One region of the Paenibacillus nanchangensis genome, then DNA from elsewhere that is predicted to be linked to it. Evidence: riboswitches for the same ligand, from Rfam matches in the RefSeq annotation. Region 1 holds a riboswitch; each other region holds the start of a gene.
What was found. Region 1 has a riboswitch for cyclic di-AMP ahead of ACE6ED_RS12265 (APC family permease). Riboswitches for the same ligand answer to the same signal wherever they lie in the genome.

Region 1 (10,435 bases):
GTTCCCGGGCTCTTTATCGCCAGGCTGCGCAAGCTGCCAAACCGGGCCTATAACCTTATTACCGCCCGCAAAATGCTGTGTGTGCTGACCGTCGCGGGTTCGTTATGCGGAGTCCACTACTCTGCCATGGGAGGAGCGGAATTCCTGCCCGTTCCACAGCCCACGCACAGCGGCAGGCTGCCCATGCTCAGCGATTCCTTGCTTGGTTTATTGGTAGGTGCGGCTGCGCTGGTCATTATCATGCTTGTTGTCTGGCTGCTCTATTCCGACCGCAATGAAATTCTTACCGCCCTGCGGTTTAATGAACGCAGATATATGGCGATGTTCGACTGCAATCCCGATATGGTGATCTGCATTGATCCGGTTAGCGGTAAAGTGATCAGCGTCAACCCGGCCGTTACGGCACTTACCGGATACTCCAAGGAGGAGCTGCAGGAGCTTCAAGCAAGCGTTTTGGCGGGGGAGGAAGACCGGACCCGGATGAAGTTTGCGGTTCAATCCGCCTCCAACGGGAAACCGAGTAAAATCGAAGTTGCGATTCGAAACAAGCAGGGAGGGCGGATTTATTTAGGTGCCAGTGTTTTTCCGCTGGAGACCGATTCCGTCTGCTACGTGTACATGATGGCCAAAGATGTCTCGGATGTGGTGAGTTATCAGCAGGAGCTCATTGCGGCCAAGGAAAAAGCCGAAATTGCCGTCCGTGCCAAAAGCGACTTTTTGGCTACAGTGAGCCATGAGATCCGTACGCCGCTGAACGGTCTTCTTGGGATTAATCAGATTTTGCGCGACAAGGAAAACACTCCGGAACAGCAGGAACTGCTTGAACTGCAGGCGAAAAGCGGCAGCGCGCTCCTCCGTGTCATTAACGATATTCTGGACTTGTCCAACATGGAGTCCGGAAGGGCGAGGCTGCATCACGAGCCCTTGGCGGTCCGCACGCTTTTGCACGAAAGTGTGGATTTGTTCCAGGTGCTTGCGCGGAAAAAAGCCTTGCACCTGACCGTCAAAACCGATCCGGCCATTCCTCACCGGTTGATTGGGGATGCGGCGCGGATCCGGCAAATCCTGGTCAACTTAATTGGCAACGCCGTGAAATTTACGGATGCCGGACAGGTGGAAGTGGAAGCCCGGCTGTCCAGCATCAGAAACACCGACCATGTTCTGGAATTTACCATAAGAGATACGGGAATCGGTATCGATCCGGACAAACATGCCCAGTTGTTTCAGCCTTTCACGCAGCTTGACGCATCAACCAGCCGGAAATATGAAGGGACCGGCCTTGGTCTTGCGATCAGCAAAAGGCTGGTGGATATGATGGGCGGACATATCTGGGGGGCGCCCAGAGCGGACGGCGGCGCCGAGTTTGGTTTTATCCTGGCTCTGCCCGCCGAGTATCCCGTGCCGGATAAAAACCAGACCAGCCAAACCGGCAGAGACCCATTCCTGGAACCGGAAGCGGTATAGTTTGACCAATCGGAGAACTTCACTATATAATTCTCAGTGACTAGACTCATATCATAGATTCCCGTCCAGTGAACAGGACAGAAAGGAAGTCCACTTGAACAACCGCAAAAAAACCAAAGCTACTTCGAGCAACCAGACGATGCATAAACAGCGGGTGGCCGAAATGGAACGCCAGCGCAAAACGACGTTATTTTTCATTATTGGCGCTGTCGTTCTGGTGATTGCCATCTTTGCCGTCTTGTTTACCATCGCCGCAAAGGATACCCAGCCGGCATCCACTGCCCCGGTGACTTTTGATTACAGTGTGCTTCCGAGACAAGGCGAAGAGAGTGCCCCGGTCAAAATTGTGGAATTCGGCGATTATAAATGCCCGGCCTGCGCGGTATTTTCGACCCAGGTGAAGCCGAAAATCGTCAGCGATTTCGTCGACAAAGGCAAGGCGTCGTTCCATTTTGTGAACATGTCCTTTATCGGCCCGGATTCGGAAACAGCTTCCCTGGCAGCCTTGTCCGTATATCATCAGAACCAGGAAGCCTTCTGGAAGTTCGCTGACGCGATTTATGCGAACCAAGGGAAAGAGGAAGAAGAGTGGGCGACACCGGATTTTCTGGTCCAATTGGCCCAGAGTCTTGATTTGAAGATCGACTATGATCTGCTGCGCAAAGACATTGAATCCCGCACCTACGAATCCGAGCTTCAGCGGGACAACAACACGGCGGGAACGGCAGGCGTAAGCTCGACGCCGACGGTATTCATTAACGGTGTCAAAGTTGAAGATGCGTTTAATTACGAGGCACTTTCGAAGCAAATTGAAGAGGCGGCCGGAACGGACGGCGCCAAGTGAGCGCGTTCACCGCATTTTGCAGACGCCATTGTTTGTATTTGGCCTGGTTCGTTTCCGTTGTGGCTACGGTAGGCAGCCTGTACTTGAGCGAAGTGCTGAAATATGAACCCTGCAAGCTGTGCTGGTTCCAGCGAATTTTAATGTATCCGCAGGTGATTCTGCTGGGTATTGCGACCTACAAAAACGATAAGCGCATCATCTCCTACGTGCTGCCGTTAACGGTGATTGGCGGATCCATTTCGCTGTTTCATTACGCGGAACAAAAAATCCCGTGGTTCAGCAGCATTGCTCCCTGTACGGTGGGCGTGCCCTGCAACGTGGATTATCTGAATTTTTTCGGATTCATTACCATTCCGCTGCTGGCGCTGACCGCTTTCATTCTCATATTTCTGCTGCTGTGGTTTGGCCGTGAGCGCGGCGGTGCGGAGGATGAGCAGGCTTAATTGGCTTCCCCGGTCACAAATGTGAACGAATTGATGATTGGCGTAGATTGAGCGACCAAATTCAAGAGAATGAAAGAGTTCTTCATTCCGGATTTTCAAGACCGGGTGAAGGGCTCTTTTTTATGCTGTTTTGGGGAAATGGCGTTCTTTACCTTCTACCTGTCCGAGATTAATATTAATGCTTGTGAGAAGTGATCATGCGCTTAATTTTCCGAAGGAAAAACGGGGGAACCAATTTGGGCCGTTACCGGCCCGGGGGTGAATCGGCCAACGCTTACTAATAGAAGCGCGCCGTAGGGCTTCCACAGTCCGAATCCGCCAGCTAACCCCGTAGGCGACCGTGGAGAGAGATCTGCCCGGGCATGCGGTGCTTTTTCGTATGCTTTTTTCTTGTCCTCCTTTGTGAAACCAGTCCTTGAAAACAGCGCATGGTACTTACAAAAACAAACCCACTGACGGAAAGGAACCGTGCTGGAACATGGTTAGCAAAGTAAAACGATTTTTAATCGGACGGCCAATGAAGTCGACCGAACTCGATCACGAGAAACTGACGAAGGTTAAGGCGCTGGCGGTGCTGTCTTCCGACGCGCTCTCCTCGGTCGCGTACGGGACGGAGCAAATTCTTATCGTGCTGATGGCTGCCGGCTTCACCGCCATCTGGTATTCGCTGCCGATCGCGCTGGCGGTACTCGCCCTGCTTGCGATCCTGATTTTGTCTTACCGGCAGACGATTTATGCCTATCCTATGGGCGGCGGCGCCTACATTGTCGCCAAAGACAACCTGGGCACCTCCACAGGGCTGCTGGCTGGCGGATCGCTGCTGGTGGACTATATTCTTACGGTGGCGGTCAGCTCGTCGGCGGGGACGGACGCGATTACTTCGGCTTTTCCGCAGCTGCATGATCACCGTGTTCTGATTGCGGTTTCCGTCATTATCATATTGACCTTGTTGAACCTGCGCGGCGTAACCGAATCGGCATCGTTTATTGCCATTCCGGTCTATCTGTTTGTAGCCGCGATTGTAGTGCTGATCGTAACCGGCCTAATAAAATATGCGGCAGGCGGCGGCGCCGAGCATGTCCCGGAATTCGGAACCGCGGTATCGAACGTCAGCTTGTTTCTGCTGCTGAAGGCCTTTAGCTCCGGCTGCTCAGCCCTCACCGGTGTAGAAGCCGTATCGAACGCCATTCCGAACTTTAAAGCGCCGGCCGAAAAAAACGCGGCTAAAACGCTGGCCTGGATGGGGCTGATTCTCGGCTTCATGTTTACCGGCATCACGATTCTTGCTTACGGCTTCGGTATTACGCCTAACGAACAGGCAACCGTCGTCTCCCAAATCGCCGAAGCGACATTTGGCAGGGGGGCCATCTATTTTGCCATTCAGGCCATTACGGCCGTTATCCTGTTCTTAGCGGCCAATACGGCATACTCGGCGTTTCCGCTGCTGTCGTTTATGCTGGCCAAGGACAAATATATGCCGCACGCCTTTATGGTCCGCGGCGACCGGCTCGGATTCTCGAACGGTATTATTTTTCTCGGCGTGCTGTCGGCCATTCTGGTCGCGGCATTTCACGGAAATACGGAAAGTCTCATCCCGCTGTATGCGGTTGGTGTTTTTATCCCCTTCACTTTGTCTCAGCTGGGCATGATGATCCGTTGGGCACGGCAGAAGCCGGCAGGCTGGCGCACCAAGTTTGCGGTGAACACGGTGGGGATGCTGACCACGGCAACAATCACCATGATCTTTATTATTACAAAGTTCGACCATATCTGGATGGCATTTGTCTTCCTGCCGTTCGTCATGTTTATCTTCTACCGGATTCACCGGCATTACCAGAACATCGCGGATGAGTTAAGAATCCAGGCTTGCGACGAGAAACCGGTTATAAAAGGAAGCACGATGGTTGTTCCGGTATCAGGTGTGACCCGGGCCGTGTTGAACTCGCTCAGCTACGCCCGCTCGCTGACCGACAATGTTGTTGCGGTGTACGTCGGTTTTGATGAAGAAGAGATCCGCAAAATGGAACAAAAATGGGCGGAGTGGGACCCGGGTGTACGCTTAATCGTCCTGCGCTCGCGTTACCGGAGTATTATCCGGCCGCTGATCAAGTTCATTGATACCATTGAGTGGAAGACCGCAGCGACGGATCATATAACGATCCTGATTCCGCAGTTTGTAACAAAACATTGGTGGCAGGCGCTGCTGCACAATCAGTCCAGCCTGCTGATCCGTTCTTATTTAATGAACCAAAAAGATGTGGTGATCGCCACCGTGCCGTATCACTTAAATAAATAGCGTGTAACCCGCCGCTTGTATGCAGCGGTTCACCGCCCGCCCCCGATAGCCAATCGGGGACGGGCGGTTTTTGCGTTGGACGGCGAAATTGCATCTGGGCTGGGTTGCTGCCTTGGGGGGCTGCCTGTGGAGTGGGCGAGAAAAAAGACGAAAATAAGATTGACATAGATAATGAGAATCAATATCATTTATAGGGACAAGAGCGGCGAAAATCAGCCGTCACGCAGTGATTACAGGAGGGAACAATATGTTGGGGTTAGATAAAAGAAAAACAACAAGTGTGAAGTGGGGGGCCGCAGGCCTGCTGACCCTGTCGCTGCTGCTGTCCGCTTGCGGCAATGCGGATGAGCCGGCGGGCAATGGGGCCGGGGCCGGAGCCGGAGAAGCTTCACCGGCGGCAACGGCAGCCGCATCTCCAGCGGCCAGCGCTGCCGCAGCGGCATCGCCTGCCGCACAGCAGCCGGCGGAAAAAACCGTGACAGATGCCATGGGGCATGAGGTGACGGTGCCTGCCAGCCCGAAGCGTATTTTGGCTTCCTATCTGGAGGATCACCTCGTTACGCTTGGCGTCACGCCGGTTGCGCAGTGGTCGGTGGCGAACGGGATTCAGGATTACCTGGGAGAACATCTGAAGGATGTGCCGACGGTGGGCTATGATCTGCCGACAGAATCGGTACTCAGCCATCAGCCTGACTTCATCATCGTAGGGTCGGAAGGAACGGTCCAAAACGGCCATTACGATCAGCTGAACAAAATTGCGCCAACTTACGTGATTGGCGACGAAACAACCAAAGACTGGCGGAAGACGCTGCTTACAATAGGCGACCTGCTGAATATGAAGGAGAAAGCCGAGCAGGCAATCAAGGACTATGATCAAAAAGCGGCTGAAGCCAAGGAAAAGCTGTCCGGAGCAGTTGGGCAGGAATCCGCGGCAGTGCTGTGGCTTGTGAAAAAAAACTTTTTTATCGTTGACGAAACCCAGTCCAGCGGAGCGGTGCTGTACGGCGATCTGGGGATGACGCCGCCGAACCTTGTAACGGAGATTCCTGCGGAAACCAAAGCGTCCTGGAACCCGGTTTCGCTGGAGAAGCTGGCCGAGCTGACCGCGGATCATATTTTCCTTGTGAACAGCGATAAAGCAGGCAACGCGGAGATTCTGAACAGCCCAATCTGGAAGGGTATTCCGGCAGTCAAAGCCGGTCATGTATATGAGATGGAATCAAAAGGCAGCTGGCTGTACAGCGGTGCGACCGCAAACGCAATGACCATTGATGCTGTGCTGAAGATTTTGGTGAAATAAAGAGCGGACATGTGCGGGCCCGGTTGCCGATTGGATGCCGCGGCCCGCATGGTGTTATAAGGCGGGGACGGGAAAAATCGTTTGTGCTGCGCCATGGATTTTGAGATAATGAGAATGATAGTTATTATCGTTCGTGTAAGGAGAAGTTCCATGGTACCCACCAGCCGTTCAAGACCTGACAAAAAGACGAATTCGAACCCTCCACTCCGTTCAAGCCCGGGTGCCGCACTCCTGATCTTAAGTATAGGTTCGCTGGTGCTCCTGCTGGGCATCGGTCTCTCCATTACGGTAGGAGCCGCCGATATTCGGCTGGCGACCGTCTGGGACGCCGTGTTTCATTTCCAGCCTGATCTGCAGCAGCATCAGGTGATCCGGGAGCTGCGGATGCCGCGTGGTCTGACCGCAGCCCTGGTAGGCGCCGGATTTGCTGTTTCCGGCGCGCTGATGCAGGGGATGACACGCAACCCGCTGGCCGATTCCGGCCTGCTCGGACTCAATGCCGGAGCGGGGCTGGGGCTGGCGCTAGTGTTTGCGTTTTGGCCGCAGCTTCCGTTCACGGCTACAATGCTGTTTTCATTCCTGGGTGCGGCGGCCAGCGCGCTGCTTGTATTCGGCATCGGAGCCGCCTCGGGAGGCGGACTTACGCCGATTCGCCTTACGCTTGCGGGTGCAGCGGTCGGCTCCATGCTGCTGGCGTTAAGCCAGGGAGTGGCCATTTATTTTAACTTATCCCAAGATCTCGCCTTCTGGTATGCCGGAGGCGTAGCGGGAGTGACCTGGACGCAGCTGTATGCGATCCTCCCCTGGCTGCTGGGAGGACTTGTTTTGTCCGTTATGATTTCACGCCAAATCACCGTGCTCAGCCTGGGATCGGAGGTCGCCTCGGGTCTCGGCCAGCGGACGGGGCTGATTCAGATCATCGGGATGTTCATTGTGCTTATGCTGGCAGGCGCAGCGGTATCGGCTGTGGGCCCGGTTGCCTTTGTCGGGCTGATGGTGCCCCATATCGCCCGGTATCTGGTTGGCGTCGATTACCGGTGGATTATTCCCTGCTCCGCGGTGCTCGGCGGCCTGATGATGCTGTTCGCCGACATTGGATCGCGGATGGTGAATCCGCCTTATGAGACGCCGCTTGGCGCGCTGATCGCCGTAATCGGTGTGCCGTTTTTCGTGGTGCTTGCCCGCAGGGAAAGGGGGAACCGGTCATGAATCCCCGTCTCTTATATGAAGGCGAACGCCTGCGCCGCAAGCGGAATGTGACGGTGTTAACCGTGTTAGGCCTGCTGATTGCGGCGGTATTTGTGCTCAGCATGAATACAGGCGTCATGCGCCTGACTCCGGCGGAGGTCTGGCATACGCTGGCGGGACAAGGCACCGATCAGCAGCGGATGATTTTATTTGATTTCCGGCTACCGCGTATCGTGATCTCGCTGCTTGTGGGGGCGGGGTTCGCCGTATCCGGCTGCATTCTGCAGAGCTTGTCGCGTAACGCGCTGGCCGAACCGGCAACGCTAGGGATTACTGCTGGGGCGGGGTTTGCGGTCGTGCTGTGTCTGTCCTTTTTCCCGGCGGCGGTTGCGGCTCCGGTCTATGTGCTTCCGCTTCTGGCTCTGGCAGGTGCGGCCGCGGCAACCCTGATCGTATACGGACTGGCTTACCGCAAATCGGACGGTCTGTCGCCTACACGGCTCGTGCTGATCGGAATAGCCGTAACAGCAGGCATCAATTCCGTGCAGCTTGTGATTGCACTGCGGCTGAACCCGGAACGGTACCAGTTCGTGGCAATATGGATCGCCGGCAAAATTTGGGGCGGAGACTGGTCGTTTGTGCTGGCGCTGCTGCCCTGGGTTGTAGTGCTGATTCCTTTTTTTATGTATAAATCGAGAACGCTTAACACGCTGAATATGGGGGAGCAGACGGCTGCCGGGCTTGGGGTTGCGGTTGAAAAAGAACGGCTGCTGCTGCTGATCGCTGCGGTCGCATTGGCCGGCTCCTGCGTCGCTGTTAGCGGCGGGATTGGATTTGTGGGACTCATCGCGCCCCATCTGGCCCGGCGGCTTGTCGGCCCAAGGCACCAAGCGCTGCTGCCCGCTTCCGCACTGACCGGAGGGCTGCTGCTGCTCACTGCGGATATGCTGGCCCGGCTGATCCTCCAGCCAGCGGAACTGCCTACCGGCGTAGTGGTCGCCGTGATTGGCGCTCCCTATTTTTTATACCTGCTTGCAAAAGCAAGATCTTAATCATTATTTATAGATGCTAAAGGAGTGGATCCTGTATGGCCGAACGCCTGAACACGGAGCTGTTGAATATCGGATATGCCGAAGCGACGATCGTTAAAGATTTAAGCTTGACGGTACCTAATGGAAAAATCACCGCACTTGTCGGATCAAACGGATCGGGCAAATCGACTATTTTGAAAACAATGGCGCGTATTATGAAGCCAAAAAGCGGCAGTGTCATGCTGGACGGGAAATCGATCCACCGTCTGTCAACCAAAGAAGTGGCCAAACAGCTGGCAATTCTTCCGCAGAATCCGACCGCTCCAGACGGCTTGACCGTGTCCGAGCTTGTCGGCTACGGGCGTTATCCGCACCAAAAGGGTTTTGGGTCGCTGACTCCGGAAGACCGTGAAATCATTGCATCGGCGATCGCCGTAACGGGCATGGAAGCGTTCAAAGACCGTCCGATCGACCGTCTTTCAGGCGGACAACGGCAGCGGGCCTGGATTGCCATGGCGCTTGCCCAGCAGACCGACATTTTGTTCCTCGATGAGCCGACCACGTACCTGGATATGGCCCACCAGCTGGAAGTGCTCCAGCTGCTGCAGAAGCTGAACGATGAAGAAGGCCGGACCATCGTCATGGTCGTCCACGATTTGAACCACGCTTCCCGGTATGCGCAGCATATGGTGGCGATCAAGTCGGGCCGTGTGGTCAGCGAAGGCACACCTGCCGAGGTTATGAATCAGGAAGTGCTGCGCGAAGTGTTCGGCATTGAAGCTGACATCGTGGCCGATCCGCGCACAGGCGTGCCGCTGTGTCTGCCTTATCAGCTGTCGGCCTATGCGGCTTCGGGGATGTAGCCGGAACGACTATCGGATTGATTTCTTTTTTCATTAAGCGTTAGGGCAGAAAATATTTTGCATCGCGGTAGAATCGCAGGAGGAGAACAGCTATGAACCAGGAACTGAGTGCAATGCTTGCGGACAAATTCGATATCCATCCGGAGGCCCCGCCGAATACAGGCCACAGCTTTTCAGCGGCAAGCCTGACGGAGCCGGAGGGAATGAAATCGTTTGTTGAGGCCTTTGGGCCGCTGATTAAAGCACAGGACCGCAAGGTAACGGGAGCTTATTTCGGCGGCTGGTTTTCCGCACTTGGTTCGGCGCTGCAGCTGTCTCTCTCCCTGCACCGCACCGCTCCGGACTTTGGGCTCGATAATGTATCGATCCATCTGCTGCTGAGCGGCGGGTACTGCCGGATGGCTTTTTCGCTGAACCGGTGGTCCGGCGCCGATTGTCCGGTCTCTGCCGGTTCGGAAGGGGAAGAGGCTTGGGTCATCGGCCGGTTGAACTGCTTCTATAACGAAACCGTGCTGCCGCTGTTTCGGGCGATCTCCGCTGTATCCGGCTTGGCGGAGCACCAGATTTGGGGACAGCTGCCGGCACGGCTGTACATGGTGATGGAGCACACCCGGTCCGAAGGGCTTCTGCCAGAGCAGGCCGCCCGGCTTCAGGGGGACTACCGGGTGCTGAAGGAGCGAATCGGCGGGGAAACGTTTGGACGTGCAGGCAACCCTTTTAACGAGCCGATTCGTTTGATCGAGGACTTGGCGGACCCGAGCCGGTTTATCCCGATGCGGACCCGCTGCTGCATGTTTTATCTGACTGAAGGCGGAAGTTATTGTTATACTTGCCCGCGTCTGAAGGAAGAGGAGCGGACGTCCAGACGGGCCGCTTTTCGGGAGAATGCCTGCAGCAGATAACGTATACAGCTCTCATATAAAATATCATTCCCAGGCTCCCGTCATTGACAAGGGAGCCTGTTCGTTGTTACAGTGGGGAATGCCCGGAGTTGCCGGGCAATGTT
Region 2 (10,435 bases), on a different contig from region 1:
CGGTCTCAGGCTGCGAAAGTTGAGTTAATAAAAGCAGCGTGAACCAAGACTTGATAAACCATGTCTTGGACTGCCGCTGTTGTCGTTGAACGAACTGGAACGAATCTTCCCCTGCGACACACCCGCAGCGGATTACCACAGCACGCGATACCGAGGTTTTTCCGGACCCAGAGGACGTTATTTCTGAAATTCTTGGGCTTTTGGGTTGCCTTGCGGACTCCAGATCCGTTATTCGTACCGAAAACATCCAAACGATGGATTTTCCGCGTAAATAAGGGAATCTGAGTCCGTCACTTTGCCAAAACGCTGAATAATCAGCAAATAAGGTCCCCTGAGTCCGTAAGAAAGTCATAGGGGGAGGACAATGTTGAGCTGTGAGCTGCTTCAAAAGGCCTCCAAGGTTTGGAAAATCGAGACTGTGTTCAGGCAGGGAATGTTGCTGTAATTTTGTCAATACGAGTAAAGCTACTGAATTCTCCTTACGCGCTCAAGGGTTTAAGCCATTTTTCTAGCTGCGAAAGTTGAGTTAAGTACAACCTAACGTAGTGGGAAAACTTAAGATGGCGGGCAAGCCTAAGATGGCGGGCAAGCCTAAGATGGCGGGCAAGCCTACGGTGATGGGCAAGCCTACGGTGGCGGGCAGAGTGCGGCCAGAGTCATTACACTGTAGATGGAGCAGCGATGCCTTGCTTACAACAGAGCCAGGAACGGAAAGCAACCGCCCGCTAAAAATCAAGGGCGTAACTATACATTCGCTCGCGATATGAAAAAGGAGGCGCCGCCTTGTACGACGATCTGGATATTTTTGCCGTAGTTGTGGAGCAGTCGAGCTTGAACCGGGCTTCGCGGCTCTTGAATCTGTCCCAGCCCGCCCTTTCCCGAAAAATCTCCAAGCTGGAAGAGCGGCTGGGCACTCCGCTGTTCAACCGGTTCGGCAAACGGCTGGAGCTGACCGACGCCGGCCGGCTGGCGTACACCTTTGCGCTGGAGCAGCGGCATCAGCGTTCCCGTTTTCTTGAGGCACTGTCGAAGTTCAAGGAAGGCGAACCGATGATCATGACGCTTGGCGCCAGCCTGACGACCCTTCAGACGACGCTGCCTCCCCTGATTAACACTTATATGGAGCGGTATCCCGCCGCCGAGCTGAAGCTGATTACCGGCAAAACGCATGAGATCGTCTCGTCCGTCGGCGAAGGCCGGGCGGATGCGGGGATTGTAGCCTCGAGCATATCCGAGCCGGGCCTGCGCTGCGTTCCGCTGTTTGAGGATCAGCTGAGGCTGGTCGTCTCGGAACATCACCCCTTGACGCTGCTGCCGCGTCTGGAGATGGGGCATCTCGCTTCGCTGCCGATGATCCTATTCTCCAAAGGAACGTGGTACCGGCGGCTGACCGACGATCTGTTCCAGCGCTGCGGCGTGGAGCCGGACGTGCGGATGGAGATCGACTCGTTTGAAGCGATCATCCGGCTGCTTCCTACCGGCAAGACAGCCACGCTGCTGCCCAAGTCGTATCTGCGCCCCGAACTGCTGAAGGGAGGCGGGCTGGTGTCGCTGCACATTAAGGAGCTCGACCTCACGCAGCGGACAACCAGCCTGATTTACCGCGAGGGCGGAAGCCTCAGCGCGGCGGCACGCAGCTTCGTGCAGGTGGCGGAGGAGGCGTTTTTTAGCGGCAGGCAGGCGGAGCGATAAGGCTCGCGGAGCACTTAGAGCGGCTGAGCGCAAGACTGGCGGAGCGCTCTTAGAGCGGCGGAGCGGTAAGACTGGCGGAGCGCTTAGAGCAGCGGAGCGGCAAGGACGGCAACGGCACGTTATTTGCAAGCTGTCCGAGCACCCGGACACCCAGCTGTAGAACACAAAAAAACCCGCTATTCTGGCGAAAGAGAGCGCCGTGACAGCGGGTTTTGTTTGCTTTTTTATAACCTCAACTTTCGCAGCTGGAAATGGCTTAGACCCTTGAGTGAGTAAGAGAAATTCAATAGATTTACTTGTATTGACAACAAACACTCACTTGTTAGGGATCATGATAGTGCGATCAACCATGCCAACAAAAAAGGTGCGTAACTCTACGTTACAGCAACATTCCCTGCCTGAACACAGCCTCGGTTATCCAAACTTTGGGGGCGTTTTGAAGCAGCTTTGCATTGTCCTCCCCTATGACTTTCTTGCCGGACTCAGGGTACCCTATTTGCTGATTATTCAGCGTTTTGGCAAAGAGACGGACTCAGATTCACTTATTTACGCGGAGAATCCATAGTTTGGATGTTTTCGGTACGAATAACGGATCTGGAGTCCGCAAGGCAACCCAAAAGCCCAAGAATTTCAGAAATAACGTCCTCTGGGTCCGGAAAGACCTCCGTATCGCGTTCGGTGGTAATCCGCTGCGGGTCTGTTACAGGAGAGGATTCGTTCCAGTTCGTTCAACGACAACAGCGGCAGTCGAAGACATTGTTTATCAAGTCTTGGTTCACGCTGCTTTTATTAACTCAACTTTCGCAGCCTGAGATCGGCAGCGCAGCCTGAGATCGGCAGCGCAACCTGAGACCGGCAACGCAGCCTGAGACCGGCAGCGAACCTGAGATCGGCAGCGCAACCTGAGATCGGCAGATACGCCTTGAGATCACTGGGCAAACCGGAGATCCAGTGCTGGAGTTGACTTTGAATCAGGGTGGAGCATTTCTTCCCAACCTGAGTCGTAATTTCGTTCAGCCGTTCTATGAGTTGCGCCAAGGCAACTGCCCGGTCTAGCGTGCTAACTTCATCGCACCGTAAATCCCGCCGAGCGTGCGTTCGCCGCAAGCAAGCGGTGTTTTTCTATTTTTTCAAGACGATTACTTTATTGCGGTTAAATCCGCGCCAGGACTGGAGCTAAGCTGATTTTCGCTCTGCGAAAGTTGAGTTATAGCCTGTTAAGCAGCGGGCTTACCGGTTCACTACTTCGTCCTCAAACCGGCCGATACCTTCGTTTGATCCGATCAGCACCATAATATCGCCTTCGTGCAGATAATCATGGGCGGTCGGCGCAACGATTACCTCATCCTTGCGGTTCAGCGCGATGATGCTGCAGCCGTATTTGGCGCGCGTGTTGATATCGGCAAGACATTTGCCGTTCATGCAGGACGGCACGGTCAGCTCCACAATGCTGTAGTCCTGGGAAAGTTCAATGTAGTCCAGCAGGTTAGGGGTGACGAGCTGATGGGCTACCCGGATGCCCATATCCCGTTCGGGGAAAATCACCCGGTCGACGCCCAGTTTGGACAACGCGCGGCCGTGCAAAATCGACGTCGCTTTGGCAACAACGGTCTTGACGCCGATCTCCTGCAGCAAAATGGAGGCAAGTATGCTGCGTTCAATGTCGTCACCGATCGCAACGATGCCGCAGTCGAAATTGCGCAGTCCAAGCGAACGCACGGCGTTCTCATCCGTCGCGTCGGCCGTGACGGCATGCGTGAGCTGTCCGCCGATCTCCTCCACAATTTCTTCGTCCCGGTCGATGCCGAGCACCTCGTAGCCCATGTCCATCAGCTCCAGCGCCATGCTGGAGCCGAAGCGTCCAAGGCCAATCACCACAAACTGCTGTGCTTTCATTGTCTTTCGCAGCTCCTTATCCAATAATCATTTTGCCTTCCGGGTACCGATACAACTCTTTACCCTGTTTCGGTCCCAGCGCGTACGCCAAGGTGAGAATTCCCAGTCTTCCGGCGAACATCGTAAACGCAATCAGCAGCTTGCCTACCAGCGACAGCTCCGGAGTGATTCCCATGCTCAGTCCGACCGTGGCAAACGCCGATGTGGTTTCAAACAATATCGCCAGGAAATTCACATCCTCCGTCGTGGACAGCACCATCGCAACCGATACGACAAGCAGCAGCGCGAGCAGGGTGATACTGAGCGCTTTCAGCACCCGCTCCTGGGCCATCCGGTAGCGGAACAGCACGATATCATCCCGGCCGCGGAGCATGGCGATCACCGCCCCGATCATGATCGTAAATGTGGTTGTCTTGATGCCGCCTCCGGTGGAGCCGGGCGAAGCGCCGATAAACATCAGAATAATCATAAAAAACTGCGAAGCCTGGCGCAGTCCCGCGATATCCAGCGTGTTCGCCCCCGCCGTACGCGGCGTGACGGACTGGAACAGGGAGCCGAGCAGCTTGCCTCCCCAGTTCAGCGAACCCAGCGTCTTCGGATTTGTATATTCAAATATGAAGATCACCACCGTACCGATCACAATCAGCGCCGCCGTCATAGACAGCACCACTTTGCTGTGCAGGACAAGCTTTTTATTTTTCCGGTAATCCATCACGTCAGAAAGCACGATAAAGCCGAGCCCGCCCAATACGATCAGCGCCATTACTACAAAGTTGACCAAAGGGTCGTAGACGTACCCGGTCAGACTGCGGTATTCGCCAAACAAATCAAATCCGGCATTGTTGAACATGGAGACCGCATGAAAAATCCCGAAATAAACCGCCCGGCCCACCGGCATGTCGAAAGCCCACCGAATACTGAGCAGCAGCGCCGCCGTGCCTTCGATCACCAGCGAATACAGCAGCACTTTTCGCAGCAGACGGACAATCCCTTCAATCGAGCTCTGGTTCATCGCCTCCTGCAGCAGCAGGCGGTCTTTCAGCGAAATACGGCGCCGGAAGACTAGGGCGAACAGCGTCGCCATGGACATGAAGCCCAGCCCGCCGACCTGGATCAGCAGCAAAATTACCGTCTGGCCAAACGGCGAAAAAAAGGTGCCCGTGTCCACAACAACCAGGCCGGTTACACAGGTTGCGGAAGTTGCTGTAAACAGCGCATTAACAAAAGATAAAGATTCTCCGCTCGTGCTGGAGACCGGCAGCATCAGCAGCAGACTGCCCGCCAAAATAATTGCCGCAAAACCAAGCACCAGAATTTGCGGGGGCGACAGCTTCAGCCAGCGGTAGCCTTTGGAGCCTGGTGGACGTAACGCCATGGTTTCACCCCATGTTTTTTATAATGAAAGAATAGAGAAAAGAAGCCAAACAAAAAAAGCACTGGAAAAACCAATGCTCTTACCCTTGGTTCCTGCAGCTGTAGCCTACGAGGTTAGCTGACGGATTCGGACACTGCGCAGGCTGCCCTATTCGCTCGCAAGCGAAATTCACCCCTTGACGAATGGCGTACGCATCCCGCAAGACTCAGACGCGTATCCCTTCCTCTTGTATGGTTCCCCCGTTTTCACCAGAAATTCGGCTGTTATGCAATTGCATGAAAATTATAATCGCAAATCCCTGCCGTCACAATGCTGCCAATAGCGCGTTTTGAAGCAAAAAACGGAGGAAAGCCTGGCACGCCGCTTGAAAAGCTGGGGTTCTCTGCGGTTTATTGCACATTTGCTGCAAAAATCATCGCTTTTCAAGAATAAGTTTGTCCCTCTGCCGATATGATGAGAGAGACGGTTGGCTTTCGCGCGCCGGTTTATGCTATTTTAAACAGGGAATGTCCAGGCGCTGTCAGCCTCCCGCCTTCCGCTTACAACCCGGGCCGGAGTCCGGAGTGTTCCGGTTCTGTTGTTCTACATAGTTTAAACGCAAGAGACAAGGAGGCGTTTCATGAAATCACCTGAACTTCCCGCGCGCTCTAAAGCGGTAACCAAACCGCTTATTGTTTTGGGAATCATTGGGCTGCTGCTGTTCATTGTCTTTCAAATCCTCCCATCGCTGCAAAATGACAAAGAAGGGATCCGGCGCACGCTTGAACCGTCGGAGATGCGCGGCCGCGCGGCTGCTTTTGCCGCCTCGGAGCTGGGCCACGTTCCGTCGGCAGCAGACGACTGGCAGGTGGGGTACCGGACGGATTCTTTATTTTACGGCTATATGTCCAGCCAGGAGCTGCTGAAATCGTACGAAGACCGGGATCTCGACCGCCTGCATCCATACGATGTCTACCGAGCCGTTCTTCAGCCGGAGAACGGGAAGGATCGGCTGCTGACGATTGATCTCAATATGTACACCGGGGAAGTCGTCGGGTTCTCCCGCATCCCCGTTCAGATGCGCGGTCCCCGGACGGAACCGGGGCCATCTTCTGCCGGGGACAGCAATCCGGCCTTAACCGGCGAGCAGGACAGCGGCACTGCTTCAACCGACGGGCAGGACGGCGGCTATACCGCCTCAACCGACGGGCAGGACGGCAGCACCGCCTCAACTGACGGGCTAGACGGCGGCTATACCGTCGCAACCGATGAACAGGACGGCAGCACCGCCTCAACTGACGGGCAGGACGGCGGCTATATCGTCTCAACCGACGAAGGCGGGAGCAGCAATACAGCTCCCCCTAGCGATAACGGCGGCTTGACGCTCGCGGAGAAGCAGAAGCTGGCTGAGCCCTGGGTACGCAAATGGGCCGCCGAGCCGGGCCGGCTGGAGCCGGTAGCCGCCGAGGGGGATTACGATCTTGTTTACACTGATCCCGAGGTGCGTGTGGGGGATGCTGAATTGCGGTATTTTTTCCGCTTTGATTCCGGCGAAGTGTCGTATTATGCCTCCGGCTTCAACGTTCCGGCGGAGCATGCAGCTTATGTGAGCGAACAAAAAGAGCTGGCCGGAGTGCTCACCCGTTACGGCTACGGCTTGCCTACGCTGATTCTGGGCCTGCTGGCGCTGGTGTACAGCATTTTAACGCGGGCGTACACATCGTTTACGCGTGGTGTTGTGTTAAGCGGCGCTTTTTTCTTCATTACACTTGCCAGCAATCTGAACATGCAGCCGCAGTGGGAGCAGGGGACCGCCGATCCGCTGACCTCGGCGATTGTCAATGTCATTTACGGCCTGTACGCCCTGCTGATGGCCTCACTGCTGTATTTTTCTTTAGTCGGCGGAGACGGGCTGTGGAAGCAGCAGGGAATGAACATGTGGCCCCGCGCCAAAGAACCGGGGTACGGGCGGTATGTTCTGGACAGCGTGGCCGCCGGTTATATCTGGGCGTTTATCCTCCTTGGCGTGCAGACGCTGATGTTCATTGTGCTGAAGCTGACGCTGGACAACTGGTCGACGACCGATGCCAGCCAATCGGCTTACAATATGAAATACGCCTGGCTGCTGCCGCTGATGGCCTGGCTGGCCGGCTTATCCGAGGAGGGTCTGTACCGGCTGTTTGGCATCCCGCTGCTTCGGAAGCTGCTGCGCAGCACGATTGCGGCCAGCTTTGTGACGACGCTGATCTGGGCATTCGGCCATACGCTGTATCCGATTTATCCGGTGATTTCCCGGCCGATCGAGCTGATTGTGATCGGGTTATTGTTCAGCTATATTTTTCTGCGGTACGGCTTTATCACCGTGTTGTTTAGCCACGTCGTCTTCGACAGCATTCTGATGGGCGTTACGCTGATCCTGATGCCGGGAACCGCCAATACGGCGGCAGGGCTCCTCGCCCTTGTCCTGCCGTTCCTTGTCGGCTGGCTGATCTACCGTTTTAATCCGCCTGAACGCGCGGACAACCAGCCTCCTTATCGCGGCGGACTGATGGAATAAACGTAAGCCGTCCGCATTTTGTCCCGTGCCCGGTATATTGCTGAGGTCGGATAGACAAGTAATGGCCGGATGCTGGCAGTACTAGATGCCATATGGATGTAAAAAAGGACCCCAGGCTCCCGGTTTACGGAGCTTGAGGTCCCTCATTATTTGGCTGGACTTACTTTATTGGGCTGGCCTCACTTTATCATCTTGGCTCGACTTATACTCCAATGCCGCAGGCTGGCCTTACTTCTGCACACTGGCTCACCTCACTCCTGCGCGCCGGCTCGGCCTTACTCCTCGACGTAATCGGCTTCGTCCGCTCTGCCTGTCTCCTGGTCCTTCAGCGCATCAAGAATTTGGCGCGCCAGTTTGTCGCCAATCGACAGCGGGCGGAAATCCTCCACCTGCGCCTCCTTGATTTTCTTGAGCGAACCAAAATGCTTTAGCAGCAGCTTGCGCCGTTTTTCCCCGATACCGGGAATCGAGTCCAGCTTCGAGACGACCATCGACTTGGCGCGCTGTTCGCGATGGAACGTAATCGCAAAGCGGTGCACCTCGTCCTGGATGCGCTGCAGCAGATAAAACTCCTGGCTGTCCCGCGCCAGCCGTACCGGTTCGGGCGGATCGCCGACCAAGAGCTGAGCGGTTTTATGCTTCTCGTCTTTGACGAGACCGCAGACCGGGATAAACAGCCCCAGCTCGTTCTCCAGCACATCAACCGCCGCGGAGATTTGTCCCCGGCCGCCATCGACGACGATCAGGTCCGGCTGCGGAAGATTTTCCTTCAGCACCCGTTCGTACCGGCGGCGGATGACCTCACGCATCGTTTCGTAATCGTCCGGTCCCTGGACGGTCCGGACCTTGTATTTGCGGTACTCTTTTTTGGCCGGCTTCCCGTCGATAAACACAACCATAGCGGATACCGGGTTCGTTCCCATAATATTGGAGTTGTCGAACGCCTCAATCCGCTGGAGCGAATCCAGGCCGATGCTCTGGCCCAGGCTCTGCGCCGCGCCGGAAGAACGCTCCTCATCCCGCTCGATCAGGCGGAATTTCTCGTCGAGCGCCACCCGCGCGTTTTCGCAGGCCATGCCGACCATCTGCTTTTTCAGGCCGCGCCGGGGCACGTACGCCTTGACGCCGAGCCACTCCTGCAGCGCGGCCGCGCCGCCCGCCGGGTCGACCGTGCCGCTCGCCAAAGCCGCCTCTGCGGCGGCAGCCGCTTCGGCGAGCTCCTCGGGCGTCTCGGGCACGTCGGCTTCGGCGTCCAGGTCGGCCGCGGTGAGCCGCAGCCCGGTGTGCCGGAAGCCCGCCGCAGCGCTCTCGCTCTGCACGGCCGCCGTGTCCCCGGCCGCTGCCGGCACAGCCGCTGCGGCCTCAGCCGCCGCCGTGCTGTCCGCTGCCACCGCGCTGTCCGCTTCCGCCGCGCCTGCAAGCCCCGCGGCCCCGGCCCCGTCCGCCGGACCGCCGTCTCCGGCTGCGCCGTTCGCGCCGCCCAGCGCCTCATCCGGCAGCGCATTCGGCAGCAAAATTTCCTGCGGCAGCGCAGGGTTGTCGCTGTAATACTGCGTGACATACGACATGAAATCGCTGTACGCCTCGCCGAAAAACGGGAACGACGAGGAGTGGCGCTGGATCATTTTTCCCTGCCGCATGTACAAAATCTGCACGCACATCCAGCCCTTGTCGACAGCAAAACCAAACACGTCCCGGTCCTTCGTATCGCCGGTATTGATGTTCTGCTTCTCCATCAGCGCTTCGATATGCATAATCTGGTCGCGCAGCTCCTTGGCCCGCTCAAAATACAGCTCCTCCGCCGCTTCCTGCATCTTCTGCTGGAGATCCTTTTTAACGGCTTCGTGTCCGCCGCCGAGGAAGGAGGCCATGCTTTTGGTGATTTCGTCGTACTGCTCGCGCTTCACTTCTTTTTCACACGGGGCGAGGCATTGGCCCATATGGTAATACAGGCACACTTCCTTTGGCATCGACTGGCATTTGCGCAGCGGATACATCCGGTCAAGCAGCTTTTTCGTCTGGTGGGCCGCATACGCGTTAGGATACGGTCCAAAATACTTGGCTTTATCTTTAAGCACCCGGCGCGTCACTTCGAGTCGCGGATGCGTTTCATTCGTGATTTTTAAATAAGGAAACGTCTTGTCGTCCTTCAGCTGCACGTTGTAGCGCGGCATGTGCTTTTTGATCAGGTTGCACTCCAGAATGAGCGCTTCCATGTTACTTTTGGTAACGATGTATTCAAAATCGCGGATATCCGCGACGAGCCGCTGGGTTTTGCCGTTATGGCTGCCCGTAAAATAGGACCGGACCCGGTTCTTCAGCACCTTGGCCTTGCCGACGTAAATAATGGTGCCTTCTTCGTTTTTCATCAAATAACAGCCGGGAAGATCCGGCAAAAGTGCAAGTTTGTTGCGGATTGCATCCATGTAATCGATGGCGGTTCCCCTCCTGCTCTCCCGGGGGAGTACGATAATATAAGATAGCGCACAAAGCGCCTCCGGCAGGACCGAAGGCGCTCGCAGCGGACCTTTGCGGCCCGCATCTCTTGTTCAAACGCTGATTATTGATGTTTGGCGACGATGTTCTTCAGCGATTCCTTGGAATTCAGGCCGACTACTTTGTCGACGGGTTGGCCGTCTTTGAAGAAAATCAGCGTCGGAATGCTCATTACGCCAAAACGGGAAGCCGTCTCCGGATTCTCGTCCACGTTCAATTTTGCGATCTTGACCGAGTCGCCGAGCTCCTGAGACAGTTCGTCGAGGATCGGAGCAAGCATTTTGCAGGGACCGCACCAAGGCGCCCAGAAATCAACTACTACAGTACCTTGACCTTCAACTTCATTGCTGAAGGATTGGTCAGACACGTTAACAATGGCCATAATCTGTTCCTCCTTAAAAGGATTACGAAGCCTTACTTACCGCCCCGCAAGCTTGAAT
Region 3 (10,435 bases), on a different contig from region 1:
ATTAAGGAGATTCACTTACAGGGCGAACGTCTGTCCAAATCGATGACGATCCGGGAACTCAGTATTTACCGGACGCTGGTCAAACGGTTTTTGGAAGAGACAGCACGCCGCGGAGTCACCTTGAAGGATACAAAGGGATGGGACCGCCGCGGACGCGGCAAACGGTACAAGCTGCTGGAGGAAATCGACAGCGCGCTGCTGTCGCTTGCGGATGAACTGCTGGACAGCGAACAGGGCCGAATTGACCTGTTGGCTAAGGTGGGCGAAATCCGGGGGATTTTGATTAATTTATCGTTCTAGTACAGCCGTGGCCCTTTCATTAGGAGGGCGGACGAGTTGGGCTTTATGTCAGATATAAGCTAAGCGCAAGGCGTTATGGAGGGTAATATGCCTTTTGATGATATTCTGGGACAGGAGCGGGCCAAGTCCATGCTGCGCAGCGCGCTTGACCATGACAGCGTCAGTCACGCTTATTTATTCAGCGGGCCTGCGGGCAGCGGACAAATGCGGACGGCGCTAACCTTTGCTTCGGCTATCTTTTGTACAGAGCGCAAAGATGACGCCTGCGGGACATGCCTGGAATGCCGGAAGGTGGAGCATGGCAACCATCCGGATTTGCAGGTAGTCGTTCCTGATGGCGCAAGCATCAAGATCGATCAGATCCGTGAACTGCAGCGGATATTTTCCTATCGCTCGGAAGGCCGTCATCCAAAGGTATACATTATCGATCAAGCCGACAAAATGACGGTGCAGGCAGCCAACAGTCTCCTGAAATTCCTGGAGGAGCCGCCGGCTCCGGCCGTCGCCATTCTGATCGCAGACAACGGCGGCTCACTGCTCCCGACGATTCAGTCGCGGACGCAGCGTATTCCTTTTTCAGCAGTTCCGATGGACCTGATGCTTCAGGCGCTGGCCGATGAAGGAGTCCCGGCTCCGCTGGCCCGGTGCGCGGTATCGCTTGCGTCGGGATTGGACGGATGCAGGGAGCTTTTGGAGCAGAATTGGTTTGCAGAAATGAGAAACCTAGTGTTACAATTAGCGAAGGAGTCCTTGGGCAGGGGCAGCTCCGCGGTGGCGACCGCTGGACAACGGCTGCTCAAATCGGGACTTGCCGAACACATGGACACGCTGTTCAGTTTGTTTCACTTATGGTTCAAAGACATGCTGTACTTCCAGCACCGAAGACATGAAAGCATCGTTTTTATAGATCAGTTGGAGGCTATTTCCAAGCTTGCTCCGCTGCGAATGCCTTCACAGTGGGTAGAGTATATGGATTTAGCGGCCGAAAGCAGCCGCAAGCTGCGTTTTCATATGAATCCCCAGCTATGTCTGGAGCAGTTCCTAATCCGCTTGGAAGCTTGAGTTTCCGGCGGCGCAAATGTTCATATAGATGGCATGCTTGGACTGGGCTCAACAGCCCGGGAACAGTGTGCCAAGACACGAAGGCCCGCAAGAGCGCGGGCCGTTTTATAGCATATAGAGAGCAACATGAGTCCTCCGGATGTCGCTCCCGTAGAAGATTTATTAGGCAGCGGGATGGAAAAGGCAGGCATCAGAACCATAATGAAGCGAACCTGGCAGGTTTCCTTTACCGGCACACAAGGGGGTAAATGGTTTTTGTACAGCGTAATCGGTGTCCGCTTCAAAAAAGCGGGTAAAATATATTACTTCGATCCTTTGGACCTTCCCGTGGAACGGGATCAATGCGTGATTGTGGAAACAGCGCGCGGGGTCGAATACGGAAAAGTGGTTGTCGGCAAGAAGCAGGTTCAAGAAAGTGATGTGGTCCTGCCGCTCAAGAAGGTGATGCGAATCGCTGGAGAGGCGGATGCACGGGTCGTAGACGAGAACAAACAGGCGGCGAAGGACGCATTCACCACCTGTCTGAATAAAATCCGCGATCATGGTCTAAAAATGAAGCTGGTGGACGTGGAATTTACGTTTGACCGCAACAAGATCATCTTTTATTTTACCGCGGAGGGCCGGGTGGATTTCCGCGAGCTGGTGAAGGATTTGGCCAGCATTTTCCGCACCCGGATTGAACTGCGCCAGATCGGCGTTCGCGACGAAGCGAAGATGCTCGGCGGGCTTGGACCCTGCGGGCGCGTGCTCTGCTGCTCGTCCTGGCTGGGCGATTTTGAACCGGTATCGATCAAGATGGCCAAAGACCAGAACCTTTCGCTGAATCCGACGAAGATTTCCGGATTATGCGGCCGGCTCATGTGCTGTCTGAAATTTGAGCATGATAACTACGAAAGTGTCAAAGAAGAAATGCCGGCGGTTGGCAAAATGGTGGTTACATCGCTTGGCGACGGCAAAGTCGTCGGCATCAACGCCGGTAACCGTACGGTTCACGTGCAGCTGTTCGAGGTGGGCAAAGTCAAGGAGCTTCCAATGGATGATGTAGTCGTCAAGTAAACCATAAGGTTACTTCGGGGTGGAATCTTGGAAAAGAAAAATATTTTTGCGCACATTCAGGATATGGAAGAACAAGTAGAGCGGCTTCGGGCCAATCTTGGAGAATGGGAACAGACGGTGAAGGAGTTAATGGAAACCAATCAGCGTCTGACTCTGGAGAATGAACAGCTGAGGAAAATATTGATTCGCGAAGCTCCTGCCGATCAGGATAAGACGGAGGAGACGGAAGCTGCGGCTCCGGAAGAACAAGGGAATGAAGAGAAGGAAGTAGTGGGGGAAGGATACGATAATCTTGCCCGTCTATATCACGAAGGCTTCCATATCTGTAACTTGTATTTCGGGCACTTGCGCACCGAAGGCGACTGCCTGTTCTGCCTGTCATTTCTCAATAAATAAGGATATTCAGCCGTAGGAGCTTGCGCCTACGGTTTTTTTTGAAGTGATTCTATCGTAGGAGTCTGAACAAGATGAATTCAAATGAACAACATGCGGTGCCGCTGCTGCCTGCCGAACGGGTTGACGATTTGTTGACTCATGATCTGCGGATTATCCAGAGCGACGAAGTATTTAGTTTTTCCATGGACGCTGTTCTGCTTGCCCGGTTTGCCGGGATTCCGCCTCGCGGAAGGGTGCTGGATTTGTGTACAGGTAATGGTGTGATTCCCATTCTGCTTACCACCCGGACGCAGGCGTCAATTGAAGGAGTGGAGATCCAGCCACGGCTGGCAGATATGGCTAAACGAAGCGTCAAACTGAACAGCCTGGAGGAACGGGTCCACATTCATGAAGGCGATTTAAGAGAACTGCATCATTCGGTAGGGTATGGGCAGTTTGATGCGATCACGGTAAATCCGCCCTATATGCCGCTGAATGGAAGCGACATTAAGCTGAATACGCATCAGGCCATGGCCCGTCATGAACTGGGCTGCACGCTGGAGGAGGTCATTCAGGCCTGCGTCCGTCTGGTGAGAACGGGCGGAAAAGTCAGCATGGTGCATAAGCCGCAGCGGCTCGTAGATATTATAAGCCTGATGAGAAAGCACCGTCTGGAGCCCAAAAGCATCCGGTTTGTGCATCCCCGTGCTCACTTGGAGGCGAATATGGTGCTGATTGAAGCGGCACGCGACGGCAAACCCGAGGTTCGTTTGCAGCCCCCGCTGATCGTATATAATGAAGATAATCAATACTGCCCCGAGATTATGGACATCTACTACGGGCCTGGAGAGGGTAGAACAAGAACATGAGCTTATCAAGACAAAGCAGCTTTCAGGATCAGGAGAAAAAAAGCACGGGCAGTCTGTACCTGGTAGCTACACCGATCGGCAACCTGGAGGATATCACTTACCGGGCTGTGCGGATGCTCCGGGAGTGCGAGATTATTGCTGCCGAGGATACCCGGCAGACCCGGAAGCTGCTGAGCCATTACGAAATTTCGCCGGCGATGCTGTTCAGCTATCATGAGCACAATAAGGCCGCAAGCGGGCCTGAACTGATCCGCTATATAATAGAAGGAAAAAATTTAGCGCTCGTCAGCGATGCAGGTTTGCCGGCCATTTCAGACCCCGGGGCGGATCTCGTGGCACTGGCCGCAGCCGAAGGAATTCCGGTGATTCCTGTTCCTGGAGCCAACGCCGCTTTGTCCGCACTGATTGCTTCGGGGCTTTCTACCGATACGTTTACCTTTGTCGGATTTCTTCCCCGGGACCGCAAGGAGATACTTGCACGTTTAGCAGGTCTGCGGATGTCTCAGGGAACGCTGCTGTTTTATGAGTCTCCGCACCGGGTAGTCCGTACACTCGAAATCATGCAGGAGGCTTTTGGCGACCGGCGTGTCGTATTGGCCCGGGAACTGACGAAACGCTATGAAGAATTTGTCCGCGGTACGCTGCAGGAATGTCTGGTTTGGTTGGAAGAGCATCCTCCGATGGGGGAGTATGTCATTGTTTTGGAGGGAGAGAGCAGAGAGGCTGTGCAGCTGGCGGAATCAGCATGGTGGCAGGAACTGACGCTCGAGGAACATGTCGCCAAATATGAGGAAGAAGGAATGCCGCGCAAAGAAGCATTGAAACGGACGGCTGCCGATCGCGGCGTATCCAAACGGGATATATACAATGCGCTGCTGCCCAAATCTGACATGTAACGGAAGATTTAGCTGACAGGAATGGCGACAAAAAGTAAGCGGGCAGCCGGAATAACAATAATTGGGCAAAAAAAAGACCTCCCGGGCGGGGAGGCAAGGAGATATAAAAAGGTTAGAATTAACAATTTGGATAAATCTATTATACCTTATCTTTGTTAATTTGTCACAGGGGTTGGGATGGTGGAGATGCAGTCCAGACACACAATTTTTCCCTTGAAGTACGTTACATTCTCGGCATTGCCGCAGAAAATGCAGGCGGGTTCGTATTTTTTGAGCATGATGCGTTCTCCGTCCACGTAAATTTCAAGCGCATCCTTCTCTCCAATACCAAGCGTGCGGCGCAATTCGATCGGAATGACAACCCGTCCCAGTTCGTCGACTTTTCTTACAATGCCCGTTGATTTCATCATAACAATCGCTGCTCCTCTCAAATACTTACCATGGTTCCTATTAGTCATTATTCGACAATGTTCACCGTTTTATGATATTTATAATACCAACCATTCCCAAAACAGTCAACCTACTTTTGAGCGAATTTTAAGTTTTTTTCTAATATTTATAGTTAAAATGTCAAAAAAGCGCACCTATTTATCTAAAAAGTGGGAGAAACAGGAGATTAAATTGTAAAACGTTATATCGACACGTTTCGACATAATAAAACATATGACGCCAAAAAACACAGAAGGAGTTGAGCAGAGTGGTCCATAAACCCTTAAGCGAAGAAAAAGTATTTAAAGATCCGGTACATAATTATATCCATGTGCAGGACAGCCTGATTTGGCGTTTGATCAATACAAGGGAATTTCAGCGGCTCCGCCGGATCAGGCAGCTGGGAACCTCGTATTTGACGTTCCACGGCGCAGAGCACAGCCGGTTCTCCCATTCCCTTGGTGTATATGAGATCACACGGCGCATTATTTCCCAGTTTGAGCGCGGAAATTATGGCGGTTGGCTGCCGGAGGAGAAGCTGCTGACGCTGTGCGCCGCCCTGCTGCACGATTTGGGCCACGGTCCGTTTTCCCACTCTATAGAAGAAGCTTTTGAAATGCACCATGAAGACTGGACGTGCCGGATTATTTTGGAGGACACGGAAATTAACCGGATTCTGTGTGAAGTTAGCCCCGAGTTTCCGGAAAAAGTAGCTTCGGTAATAAAGAAAACCTATGAGCATGACATCGTGGTAAATCTTGTTTCCGGACCGCTGGATGCCGACCGGATGGACTACTTGCTGCGCGATGCCTATTATACCGGCGTTAACTATGGAACCATAGATGTCGACCGTATTTTGCGGGTGCTTCGTCCGCATGACGGCCGGGTTGTGGTCAAGGAATCTGGCATGCACGCTGTGGAAGATTATTTGATGTCACGTTATCAAATGTACTGGCAGGTCTATTTTCACCCCGTCACCCGGAGTTCGGAAATCATTTTACGGCAAATTTTCAGACGGGCAAAAGAGCTGTTTCAGGAAGGATATGCATTCAGCTTTATGATGGAACCGCTGACGCACCTGTTTAAGGGAACCGTAGACGTGGAACAGTATCTGCAGCTGGACGAGGCGCTTGTTCAGACAGCATTTATGCAGTGGACGAAGGAGCAGGATGAGCTGCTGAGCCAGCTGTGCTGCCGTTTCATTCATCGCAGGCTGTATAAATATGTAGAGATGGAAAGTCTGGATCTGGAAACAATTGATGATATCCGCCGCAGTTTTGCCGAAGCGGGGTTACATCCGTATTACGACCTTGAAATTGACTTTCCGACCGATCTTCCTTATGATGTGTTCCGGCCGGGCGAAGCTTTTCATGGCAAGCAAATTCTGCTGCTCGACCGTCAGGACAGGCTCAGGGAAATTTCCGAGGTGTCGGATATCGTCCGCTCCATCAGCGGGATTCACCGGGGCAGGTACCATTTATATTTTCCGGAGGACAAGCTTAGGAAGGCTCTTCCGCAGCTTCCCGAATCCATTACCCGGCTGTTCGGCAAATAAAACAATTTGGTTAAAATTTATGCATAAATAACCGGACTGGAGGAATAGAATTATGGCTTTATTTGACACTCACACCCACCTTGATGCCCCGCAATTCGACGAGGACCGGGAAGAAGTGATTAACCGCGCTTTTGAGGCTGGTGTAAATAAAATGATCAATGTCGGATTTAATCGGGAGACGATCCCGTCAACGATGAGGCTTGCCGAATCGTACGCGAATATTTATGCAGCAGTAGGATGGCACCCGCAAGATGCGGTCACCATGGAAGACGGGGATTTGGACTGGATTGCTTCGCTTTGCGCTCATCCGAAGGTCGTGGCAATCGGTGAAATTGGCCTTGATTACTATTGGGACACTTCCCCAAAAGACATTCAGCAGCGGGTTTTCCGCCAGCAAATCGGATTGGCCCGGGAGCTGAAGATGCCGATCGTCATTCACAACCGTGATGCACATGAGGATGTGGTCAAAATTTTGCGGGAAGAAAAAGCGCAGGAAGTGGGAGGCGTCATGCATTCGTTTTCGGGGAGCTGGGAAACGGCAAAAATGTGCCTGGATCTTGGTTTTCACCTCTCCTTTGGCGGACCGGTCACCTTCAAGAATGCCAAACAGCCAAAAGAGGTGCTCGCCAAGACACCGATGGACCGTCTGCTGATCGAAACCGATGCGCCTTACCTGACTCCGCACCCTTTCCGGGGCAAGCGAAATGAGAGTGCGCACGTGAAGCTGGTGGCCGAAGCGGCGGCGGAAATAAAAGGATTAAACTGGGAAGAATTGGCCGAAATCACTTATACGAACGCGCTGGAACGATTTGGGATTCGTTGAAATCGGGAGAAAAACCGTTGAAAAAAAGAGCTTGGCCGATGTATTAAAGTTTTTTAATCAAGAAATCGAGGAATATTACAAATTTTTAACCATATATTTAGATAAACGTGGTTGAAGCCCGCTTTACAAGATGCATCAAAACAGGATATCATCTTTTCAGTGCAATGAGCTGTTTATATGACAGCCATTGATCATGGATCGTCTCGCTGAGTCCCCTTAACCGGGGAACGGGGGAACCGGTATTGTCTGCCGTATAAGCGTACATAACGTACACCTGGTGTATTGCAGGCCGTATTCTGATTCTTTATGTGGTCTTTGGGGTGAATTCAAGGGCAACCGCCATGAGCGGGTGACCGGAGATAGGGCGACTCTCTTTCGTCCGAACCCGACAGCTAACCCCGTAAGCGCAAGTAAGAGAGGAAACCTCGTGCATGACACTTCCGAGCATTCAAGCGTCGTCAGAAGCCACGAAAGAGTCCTCCTATTCAGAACTCTTTTTAGGCTTCTTTCTTTTTGAGTAATCGGAGGCTGCCTTGGACACTGTTATATAACAGCTATCCATGGCCATTGCCGGGCAGGCGATTTGTGAGCAGGAGCGCGTCGTTATTCCAGACGTTTTTCCTGTGTCAATCTTGATAGCTGCGTCAGGGCCGAGCTTCATCCGGCTGCAGTGGCGACGGGGCTATTGTAAGGAGGATGGATAGAATGGGCGTATTCCAACCAGAGATCTCCCATGAATCACCAACATCCAGCGTGTCCTACGATTTAGGTTTAAGGTGGAAGCAATTGAATTGGCGTGTGCTATCGGTTACAGGCGTTCTTTCGATTGCCATTGCCCTGCTTATCCTGCTGTATGTAGATCTGCAGAGCAGCAAACAAATCACTTTAGTCATAGACGGCAAGGCACAGACGCTTGAAACCCGCGAGTCGCTGCTTGGCGACCTGCTGTCCAAGGAACAAATTCCGCTCCAGCCGCATGATAAGATATCCATGGCTATGGACGGATCGTTATCCGACGGAGACCGGATTGCCATCGTCCGGGCACGCAGCTTCAGCATTACCGTTGACGGCAAGACTGAACAGCTGCACACGACAGAAAACACCGTCGGCGAAGCAATTAGCAAACTGGGCTACAGTCTGAAAGGCCATGACAAAATTTTTCCTTCGTTACACACTCCGATAACCGCCGGCATGGAGGTAAAGATTGTCCGCATTAACAAACAGGTTGTACAGCGGACGAAAAGCTTGCCTTTCCGTGTCATCAAGACGGCGGATCCCACCCTGCTCAAGGGCAAGACCAAGGTAACACAGGCAGGCGTACCGGGCGTTATGATCCAGCATATCGAAAAAGTCTATCAGGACGGCGAGCTGGCATCCATGCGCATGATCGGTAAAGAGGTCAAAACAGCAACCAAAGATAAAGTAATTGCCGTTGGAACCAAACCGCTTCCTAAGCCTGTTGTCGTCAAGGCCGCTGCCGCTACTCAAGCCAAAGCCAAAGCTACAGCAACCAAAGCAAAATTCAGCAAAACTGTCCGCAAAGCGGGAGTTGATTTTGAGTACAAACGCATGATCAAAAACGTGTCCATGACAGCTTACTCTTCACAAGAGCCGGGTATTGGCACCCGTACCGCATCAGGCACACGTGTAACGGAAGGGCGCACCATTGCGGTGGATCCCAAAGTGATTCCGATCGGCTGGTGGGTGTACATTGAAGGCCTTGGATTCCGTCGTGCCGAAGATACCGGCGGCGCCATCAAAGGCAACAAAATCGATGTATACTACGATTCGCTCAGCCATGCTCTAAACTTCGGACGTAAATCACGTACCGTGTATGTGATTGGTCCGTCGAAGCCGGAGCTGAACTAAACGGCCGTTTTGCAAAAAACGCCGGAATGGGCTATAGTATAGGGAGTTAAACGGAATATCCTGTAATTTGGTGATACCTGAGCGGGCGCTCATCACTCTTATACATTCTTTACCCAAAAGAAGGGGCGTGTCCTCTTCTTTTTGGCGTTATACCGATTGTTTTTGCCTTTACCGTATAGTTGTTAACGGGATACATATTTCCTGCAGGAGGAAAGGAAGAATAGGATTATGATCAAGGAACTTATTGTCGTGGAGGGGAAAAGTGATACGGTCGCTGTGAAGCGGGCGGTTGACGCCGACACCATCGAGACCGGAGGATCGGCCGTTAACCGGTCTGTCATCGCCAAGATTGCCCTGGCGGCCGAGCGGCGCGGCGTCATCATATTAACCGACCCCGACCATGCAGGCGAACGGATCCGCAAGATCGTATCGTCCAAAGTTCCAGGCTGCAAGCATGCTTTTATCCCGGAGCGGGATGCAACGCGCAAAGGCGATATCGGAGTGGAAAATGCTTCACCGGAAGCGATCCGGCATGCTCTTAAGCATGTGCATACCTCGTTTGAGGGCAACCCGCCGGTCATTGAGATCGGCGATCTTATGGAAGCCGGGCTGCTGGTGCATGAGCGGGCCGCAGAACGCCGTATGGCGCTCGGCAATCTGCTTGGTATCGGCTACTGCAACGGGAAGCAGCTGTATAAGAGACTGGCGATGTTCGGCATCACGAGAGAGGAATTTGCGGGCGCGGTCGCCCGAATCGAGCAGGAGGGCGGCGGAGTATGAACGGCAGAGAGGATATCGCCTCGCCGAGGCGAACGAAGGAAATTATTAACCGGCACGGCTTTTCGTTCAAGAAGAGCCTGGGACAGAATTTTTTGATCGATCAGAATATTTTGGACAAAATTGTAGGTGCAGCCGAGCTTGACGGCTCAACGGGAGCGCTGGAAATCGGTCCAGGCATCGGCGCGCTTACGGAACGTCTGGCAGAGGCCGCAGGAGCGGTCACCGCTGTTGAGATTGACCAGCGTCTCATTCCGATCCTGGAGGAAGTGCTGGCACATCATCCGCACGTAAAGGTGCGGCATGCCGACGTGCTGAAGGTGAATCTGCCGGAGCTGTTCAAGGAGGATTTTGCCGGCGTGGACAAGGTCAGCGTAGTGGCGAACCTCCCATATTATTTAACAACCCCTATTCTGATGAAGCT

Region 2: linked by a shared signal. The riboswitch ahead of ACE6ED_RS26715 (TrkH family potassium uptake protein) and the one ahead of ACE6ED_RS12265 (APC family permease) in region 1 are both predicted to bind cyclic di-AMP.
Region 3: linked by a shared signal. The riboswitch ahead of ACE6ED_RS24445 (ubiquitin-like domain-containing protein) and the one ahead of ACE6ED_RS12265 (APC family permease) in region 1 are both predicted to bind cyclic di-AMP.

Annotation. Positions count from the first base shown of each region.
Region 1 covers NZ_JBHOFD010000013.1:76,982-87,416, reverse strand. The annotation lists gene ACE6ED_RS12280 (ATP-binding protein) at 1-1,464, shown strand, start outside; gene ACE6ED_RS12275 (DsbA family protein) at 1,559-2,308, shown strand; gene ACE6ED_RS12270 (disulfide oxidoreductase) at 2,305-2,751, shown strand; cyclic di-AMP (ydaO/yuaA leader) riboswitch at 2,942-3,104, shown strand; gene ACE6ED_RS12265 (APC family permease) at 3,230-5,047, shown strand; gene ACE6ED_RS12260 (iron-hydroxamate ABC transporter substrate-binding protein) at 5,295-6,347, shown strand; gene ACE6ED_RS12255 (FecCD family ABC transporter permease) at 6,498-7,556, shown strand; gene ACE6ED_RS12250 (FecCD family ABC transporter permease) at 7,553-8,587, shown strand; gene ACE6ED_RS12245 (ABC transporter ATP-binding protein) at 8,623-9,429, shown strand; gene ACE6ED_RS12240 ((2Fe-2S)-binding protein) at 9,522-10,331, shown strand.
Region 2 covers NZ_JBHOFD010000048.1:1,093-11,527, reverse strand. The annotation lists gene ACE6ED_RS26730 (hypothetical protein) at 1-42, shown strand, start outside; gene ACE6ED_RS26725 (LysR family transcriptional regulator) at 784-1,692, shown strand; gene ACE6ED_RS26720 (potassium channel family protein) at 2,923-3,588, opposite strand; gene ACE6ED_RS26715 (TrkH family potassium uptake protein) at 3,605-4,963, opposite strand; cyclic di-AMP (ydaO/yuaA leader) riboswitch at 5,051-5,235, opposite strand; gene ACE6ED_RS26710 (CPBP family glutamic-type intramembrane protease) at 5,583-7,499, shown strand; gene uvrC (excinuclease ABC subunit UvrC) at 7,775-9,925, opposite strand; gene trxA (thioredoxin) at 10,060-10,377, opposite strand.
Region 3 covers NZ_JBHOFD010000038.1:5,269-15,703, forward strand. The annotation lists gene ACE6ED_RS24400 (YaaR family protein) at 1-300, shown strand, start outside; gene holB (DNA polymerase III subunit delta') at 388-1,362, shown strand; gene ACE6ED_RS24410 (PSP1 domain-containing protein) at 1,618-2,418, shown strand; gene yabA (DNA replication initiation control protein YabA) at 2,446-2,814, shown strand; gene ACE6ED_RS24420 (tRNA1(Val) (adenine(37)-N6)-methyltransferase) at 2,886-3,662, shown strand; gene rsmI (16S rRNA (cytidine(1402)-2'-O)-methyltransferase) at 3,659-4,558, shown strand; gene ACE6ED_RS24430 (AbrB/MazE/SpoVT family DNA-binding domain-containing protein) at 4,714-4,968, opposite strand; gene ACE6ED_RS24435 (HD domain-containing protein) at 5,256-6,542, shown strand; gene ACE6ED_RS24440 (TatD family hydrolase) at 6,595-7,365, shown strand; cyclic di-AMP (ydaO/yuaA leader) riboswitch at 7,560-7,787, shown strand; gene ACE6ED_RS24445 (ubiquitin-like domain-containing protein) at 8,071-9,234, shown strand; gene rnmV (ribonuclease M5) at 9,463-10,014, shown strand; gene rsmA (16S rRNA (adenine(1518)-N(6)/adenine(1519)-N(6))-dimethyltransferase RsmA) at 10,011-10,435, shown strand, end outside.